One region of the Streptomyces sp. NPDC058464 genome, then DNA from elsewhere that is predicted to be linked to it. Evidence: riboswitches for the same ligand, from Rfam matches in the RefSeq annotation. Region 1 holds a riboswitch; each other region holds the start of a gene.
The links. A riboswitch is a leader RNA that binds a small molecule or an ion and turns the genes downstream of it on or off. The one in region 1 is predicted to bind thiamine pyrophosphate.
Positions count from the first base shown of each region.

Region 2: it holds a riboswitch for thiamine pyrophosphate, as region 1 does, so the genes downstream of both, thiO (glycine oxidase ThiO) here and ACFWPQ_RS17235 (thiamine ABC transporter substrate binding subunit) in region 1, are expected to answer to the same signal.
Region 3: it holds a riboswitch for thiamine pyrophosphate, as region 1 does, so the genes downstream of both, thiC (phosphomethylpyrimidine synthase ThiC) here and ACFWPQ_RS17235 (thiamine ABC transporter substrate binding subunit) in region 1, are expected to answer to the same signal.

Region 1 is NZ_JBHXMA010000011.1:135,595-137,851, reverse strand. Features, by position in the region: gene ACFWPQ_RS17240 (ABC transporter permease) at 1-243, opposite strand, end outside; gene ACFWPQ_RS17235 (thiamine ABC transporter substrate binding subunit) at 288-1,406, opposite strand; TPP riboswitch at 1,479-1,586, opposite strand; gene rlmN (23S rRNA (adenine(2503)-C(2))-methyltransferase RlmN) at 1,630-2,257, opposite strand, start outside.
Region 2 is NZ_JBHXMA010000042.1:12,783-15,039, reverse strand. Features, by position in the region: gene ACFWPQ_RS40315 (thiazole synthase) at 1-3, opposite strand, end outside; gene thiS (sulfur carrier protein ThiS) at 9-221, opposite strand; gene thiO (glycine oxidase ThiO) at 218-1,387, opposite strand; TPP riboswitch at 1,385-1,496, opposite strand; gene ACFWPQ_RS40300 (NAD(P)/FAD-dependent oxidoreductase) at 1,650-2,257, shown strand, end outside.
Region 3 is NZ_JBHXMA010000029.1:91,424-93,680, reverse strand. Features, by position in the region: gene ACFWPQ_RS33400 (YibE/F family protein) at 1-860, opposite strand, end outside; TPP riboswitch at 932-1,109, shown strand; gene thiC (phosphomethylpyrimidine synthase ThiC) at 1,102-2,257, shown strand, end outside.

The DNA of each region.
Region 1 (2,257 bases):
CTTGCCGGGGAAGTCGAGGCGGGCGAAGACATGGGCGGCGGGCAGCGCGGCCAGCAGGGTGAGCGCGGTGGAGGCGAGCGCCTGCCAGGTGGTGAACCAGAGCACGTGCCGGATGTCGGACTGGCCGAGGACGTCGGCGATCCGGCCGAACCGCCAGACCCCGTCGACCTTCAGGCCGCGCGTGACGATCGCCGCGACCGGCCAGGCGAAGAAGACGGCGAAGAACGCGACGGGCAGGGCCATCAGCCCGAGCCGCGCCGCGCTCCCCGAACGGCCCTTGTGCGGGGCTACTTCAGTACGAGTGACGTCCACGTCTTGACCCACTGGTCACGGTTGGCGGCGATCTTGTCGGGCGCCATGGTCTCGGGATCCTGGGCGGCGGGCCCGTACTCCGTGAACTCGGCGGGCACGCTCGCGCCCTTCACCACCGGGTACACGAACATGTTCAGCGGCATGTCCTCCTGGAACTCCCTGGAGACCAGGAAGTCGATGAGCGCCTTGCCGCCCTTGGTGTTCCCGGCGTTGCTCAGCAGTCCCGCGAACTCGATCTGCCGGAAACAGGTGCCGGTCGCGACGCCGGTGGGCGCGGTGCTCGGCTTCGGATCGGCGTAGATGACCTCGGCGGGCGGCGAGGAAGCGTACGACACGACGAGCGGCCGGTCGCCGCCCGCCTTCTTCCCGCCGGCCGAGCCGGAGAACTCCTCGTTGTAGGCCTGCTCCCAGCCGTCGACGACCTTGACGCCGTTGGCCTTGAGCTGCTTCCAGTAGCCCTGCCAGCCTCCCCCACTCTCGGCTTCGCTCGAGCGGGAGGTGCCCCCATCCCCGTACTGCGCCGCGGACCCGAGCAGGAAGCCGAGCCCCGGCGAGGAGGTGGACGCGTTCTCGGTGACGAGGAGGTTCTTGTACTGGGGCTTGACGAGGTCGGCGTACGACGTCGGCGGGGTCAGCTTGTGCTTGCTGAAGTACGCCTTGTCGTAGTTGACGCAGATGTCGCCGTAGTCGATGGGCGTGACCCGGTGCTCGGCCGCGTCGAGCTGGTACGCCGTACCGACCGTGTCGAGCCCCTTCGCCTCGTACGGCTGGAAGAGACCGTTGTCGAGGGCCCTGGAGAGCAGGGTGTTGTCGACGCCGAAGAAGACGTCGCCCTGCGGGTTGTCCTTGGTCAGGATCGCCTTGTTGACGGCCTGTCCGGCGTCGCCGTCCTTGAGGACCCTGACCTTGTAGCCGGACTGCTTCTCGAAGTCCTGGAGCACGTTCTTGGAGACGGCCCACGAGTCGTGGCTGACGAGGGTGACGGTCTTGGAGTCGGAGTCGGACCCGCTGTCCGACGACGAGCACGCGGACAGCGTCACGAGCCCGAGCCCGACCGCCGCGGCCACGATGGTTCTGGTGTGCCTGATGTGCACTGGTTCATTCCTCCTGGAGTTGACCAGGAAGAGACGCGGCCCTGCCCGCGGTGTGCGGGCAGGGCGCAACAGCTTGAGTGATGACCGAACTTCCTACCCAGAATGACCTGGGCGAGGTTCAGAGGGTCTGCGGCCCGGTTGCCGCACTCTCAGCGCTGTGGCGCTCCCCTGTCGGATTATGAAGATGTGTTGGCCAGATCCTACCGCTCGGTGTCCAGGGCGGTTACCTCTCGGTGGCCGCGAGCTGACCACAGGCCCCGTCGATCTCCTGGCCCCGGGTGTCCCGGACGGTGACCGGCACCCCGTGCGCCTCGATCGCCTCGACGAACGCCTTCTCGTCCTCCGGCCGCGACGCGGTCCACTTCGAACCCGGCGTCGGGTTCAGCGGGATGAGGTTGACGTGCACGGGCTTGCCCTTGAGCAGGCGCCCCAGCCGGTCCCCCCGCCAGGCCTGGTCGTTGATGTCGCGGATGAGCGCGTACTCGATGCTGAGCCGCCGCCCGCTCTTCTCGACGTACTCGAACCCGGCGTCGAGGACCTCGCGCACCTTCCACCGCGTGTTCACGGGGACGAGGGTGTCGCGCAGTTCGTCGTCGGGGGCGTGCAGCGAGATCGCGAGCCGGCACTTGAAGCCCTCGTCGGCGAACCGGTGGATGGCCGGGACGAGTCCGACGGTCGAGACGGTGATCCCGCGCTGCGAGAGCCCCAGTCCGTCCGGCGCGGGATCGGTGAGCGCCCGGATGGCGCCGACCACCCGCTTGTAGTTGGCGAGCGGCTCCCCCATCCCCATGAAGACGATGTTGGACAGCCGCGCGGGCCCGCCGGGCACCTCGCCGTCCCGGAGCGCCCGC
Region 2 (2,257 bases), on a different contig from region 1:
CACGGCGCTCAGCCTCCCTGCACGGCGGTCAGGACTTCCACGCGGTCACCGTCGGCGAGCCCGGTCGTCGCCCACTGCCCGCGCGGTACGACGGTCTCGTTGACGGCCGCGGCCACCCCGGAGGGCGCGGCGGTGAGGGACCGCACGAGCGTGTCGAGAGCGGTGCCCGGGGCGATCTCCCGGTGCTCCCCGTTGACGGAGATGGTGACGGAGATGGTCATGCGGTCTGCTCCACAAGGACGCCGGGAACGGTGCCGAATCGCCTCGGCGTGAACGGACGGGCCTCCTCCGGCGGCTCGCCGCCGGCCAGCAGCTCCGCCATCACGTCTCCGGTGACCGGCGTGAGGAGCACCCCGTTGCGGTAGTGCCCGGTGGCCAGCAGCAGCCCGTCGAGGAGGGTCGGCCCGAGCAGCGGCGCGTTGTCGGGGGAGCAGGGGCGCAGTCCGGCCCGGGTCTCGGTCAGGGGCAGCTCGGTGATCCCCGGGACCAGCTCGTGCGCGTCGCGCAGCAGCTCGTACACGCCGCCCGCGGTGACCGTCGTGTCCCAGCCGAGCTCCTCGCTGGTCGCGCCGACGACCAGCTCGCCGTTCTCCCGGGGCACCAGGTAGACGTTCCCGCCGCGCACCACGGCCCGTACGGTCCGGCTGAGGAACGGCGCGTACCGCGCGGGCACGGTCAGCCGCAGCACCTGCCCCTTCACCGGCCGCACCGGCGGCAGCACGTCGTCCGGCACGCCCGCCAGCCGCCCGCTCAGGCTGCCGCCCGCGAGCACCACCTGCCCGGCGCCCAGGGCCGCACCCGTCCGGGTGACGACTCCGGCGGCCCGCCCCCGTACCACCTCCAGGCGCTCGGCCCAGTCGCGGTGGAAGGCCACCCCGGCCCGCTCGCACGCGGCCACCAGCGCGGCCGCCAGCCGGCGCGGGTCGATCTGGTGGTCGCCGTCGACCCGCAGCCCGCCGCGCACACCCGGCGCGAGCATCGGCTCCAGGCGCCGGCACTCCCGCCCGGACAGCCATTCGGACTCCAGGCCCGACTGCTGCTGGAGGGCGTGCAGCTCGCGCAGATGGGCGCGGTCGTCGGCGTCCAGCGCGACCGCGAGCGTGCCGCAGCGCCGGTACCCGAGGTCGTGGCCGGTGAGCTCGGTCAGCTCGGCGGCGAAGCCGGGATAGCGGCGCGCGGAGGCCAGGTTGAGCCCCAGCAGGGTCTGCTCGCCGTAGTGCAGCTCGGTGACCGCGGCCAGCATCCCGGCCGCGACCTGCGCGGCCCCGCCACCGGGCGCCGGGTCGACCACGGTGACGTCGAGCCCGCGCTGAGCCGCTCGCCAGGCCGTGACCAGGCCGATGATTCCGCCCCCGATGACGAGGACGTCTGACGTACGTGAGGACATGGGCGTCCAGCCCCTCCCTTCGCCGGCATGACCCGGATCAGGTTCGTACGGTCGGAGGCCGCCAGCCTCCCTCTCAGCCCGGTGCGTCCGGGCTCCCGCGTGTGCTTCCCCGCCACCCTAGCCCGCGGAGCTCCGCCCTTGTAAGACGGCCTCGGCCGGCGCTGGGGACGATGCCTCGGACGGCGCTGTGGAACAGGTCACTCGCCACGACCGCTGACTGACTCTTTGTCAGTTGTCTATCGTTCTTGTCTATGGTGATCACGTGAGCGAGCAGACGCAGCGACGGGGCACGTCACAGACGCGGCGCGTGGTCGTCGTGGGCGCGGGGATGGCCGGGGTGCAGACCGCCGTCGCCCTGCGCGAGCGGGGGTTCACCGGAACCATCACGCTGATCGGCGCCGAGCCGCACCAGCCGTACGACCGGCCGCCGCTCTCCAAGGCCGTGCTGCTCGGCAAGTCGGAGGGCTCCGCCTTCGAGGTCGACTTCGAGGCGCTCGGCATCGAGCTGGCGCTCGGGCGCGACGCGCTGGGCGTGCGCGCCGCCGACCACGAGCTGGACACCGAGGCCGGACCGGTGCCGTACGACGTCCTGGTCCTCGCCACCGGCGCCGAGCCGATCACGCTGCCCGGCACCGAGGGCGTGCCCGGCGTCCATCTGCTGCGCACCCTGGACGACGCTGAGCGGCTGCGTCCGGTGCTCGCCCGGCAGCACGACATCGTGGTCGTCGGCGCGGGCTGGATCGGCGCCGAGTTCGCCACCGCGGCCCGCGAGGCCGGCTGCGCGGTGACGGTCGTGGAGGCCGCCGACCGCCCGCTCGCGGGAGCGCTCCCGGCCGAGGTCGCCGCGCCGATGACCGCCTGGTACGCGGA
Region 3 (2,257 bases), on a different contig from region 1:
AGCGCCATCACACCGCGCAGCCGGCCCACCACCACCACGGCGAGCGCGAAGATCCCGGCCAGCAGCGCCATCGGGAACTTCCGGTTCACGTCGGTGACGGAGTACTGGAGGTCCTTGGGCGCGGAGGGCTCGTACGCTGCCACGACCTTCTCGCCCTCGTGCAACTGCCGCGACTGGTCGGGCTGCACGATCTCGGTGAAGGTACGGCCCTTGTCCTTGCCGGCGTCGACCCGGACCGTGGCCTTCTTGCAGGTGTCTCCCTCCTCCTTCGAGGAAGCGCCGTCGGCGGTGGAGGTGTCTCCGGCCGAGCCGCCGCCGGAGGCGTTGACCGACTTGCAGCTGACCGAGACGACCTTGGTGACCGTCGCCGCCTGCGTCTGGCGGTCGAAGCCGACGCCGGTGCGCTCGTGCGGCGGGGCACCGCCGGGCCACAGCACCACCAGGCCGACCACGACCGCGGCGGTGAAGGGGATCAGGATCGCCGCGATGACCTTGCGCAGATGCTTGGAGACGGGCGCGGCGGGGCCGTGGCTGTGGCTGTGCCCGTGCGAGTGGCCGTGACCACCGCCGGGTCCGGAGCCGCTCTGGCCGGTGCTCGGACCGGGCGCATGGCCATGGGGCCGGCCGTTGGCCGAATGGCCATGGGCCTCTCCGTGGCCGTGACTGTGGCCGGGGGCCTGGCCGTTGTCGTGATGGTGGGTGTGGCTGAGGGCGTGCCCCTGGTCGTACTGCTCGCCCTGACCGTGGGTGTGTCCGTCACCGGCACCATGGCCCCCGTGGCCGGGTCCGCCGCCCTGCGCGGCGCCGTTGCCGCGCCGCGGCTCGGGGGGCGGATAGGGGTGCTGCTGTGTCGAGGTCACCGCCCGATCATCGCAAGAACGGCAGGGGCCCTCTGTTCACCGCGCCCGAATTGACGCTAGCGTGGAGGCACCTTTGCACACGCGGGAGCTCGGAGCACCGGGCTGAGAGGGCGCTGACCTCCGTATTCGCGATGTTTCACGTGGAACGAGTGATGTTTCACATGAAACGCCGCCCGACGGAAGCCGCTGCGTCGACCGCCGAACCTGTTACCGGGTAATGCCGGCGTAGGGAGTAGGTCTCATGGCCAACAAGGACGCACGCACGCCTGCCTTCAGCCAGGACGAACAGCCCATTTCGGGTGAAAAGTCGCCGGAGGTCGGGAAGTCCATCGGCTGGCACAAGGGGTATGTCGAGGGCACCCGCCCCGATCTGCGGGTGCCGGTCCGTCAGGTGCACCTCACCAACGGGCAGTCGGTCACGCTCTACGACACCTCGGGCCCGTACACCGATCCGCTCGTCGAGACCGACGTCCGCAGGGGCCTGCCGCCGCTGCGGGAGAACTGGATCATCGCCCGCGGCGACACCGCCGAGTACGCGGGCCGGCCCGTCCGTCCCGAGGACGACGGGATCAAGCACACCTCGCCGCGTGGTGGCCTGCGCAACCTGGACGCGGTCTTCCCGGGCCGCCCGCGCCAGCCGCGCCGCAGCCGGGACGGCGAGGCGGTGACGCAGCTCGCGTACGCCCGCCGGGGCGAGATCACCCCGGAGATGGAGTACGTGGCCATCCGCGAGAACGTTTCTCCCGAGGTGGTCCGCGAGGAGATCGCGGCGGGCAGGGCCGTACTGCCCGCCAACGTCAACCACCCGGAGATCGAGCCGATGATCATCGGCAAGCGGTTCCTGGTGAAGGTCAACGCCAACATCGGCAACTCCGCGGTCACCTCCTCCATCGAGGAGGAGGTCGAGAAGATGACCTGGGCGACCCGCTGGGGCGCCGACACGGTCATGGACCTCTCCACCGGCCGCAACATCCACACCACCCGCGAGTGGGTGCTGCGCAACTCCCCCGTCCCCATCGGCACGGTGCCGCTGTACCAGGCCCTGGAGAAGGTCGACGGCAGGGCCGAGGAACTGACCTGGGAGATCTACAAGGACACGGTCGTCGAACAGGCCGAGCAGGGCGTGGACTACATGACTGTCCACGCGGGCGTACGCCTCCCGTACGTGCCGCTCACCGCCAACCGCAAGACCGGGATCGTCTCGCGCGGCGGCTCGATCATGGCGGCCTGGTGCCTCGCGCACCACAAGGAGTCGTTCCTGTACGAGAACTTCGAGGAACTCTGCGAGATCCTCGCCGCCTACGACGTCACGTACTCCCTGGGCGACGGCCTGCGCCCCGGCTCCATCGCGGACGCCAACGACGAGGCCCAGTTTGCGGAACTGCGTACCCTCGGGG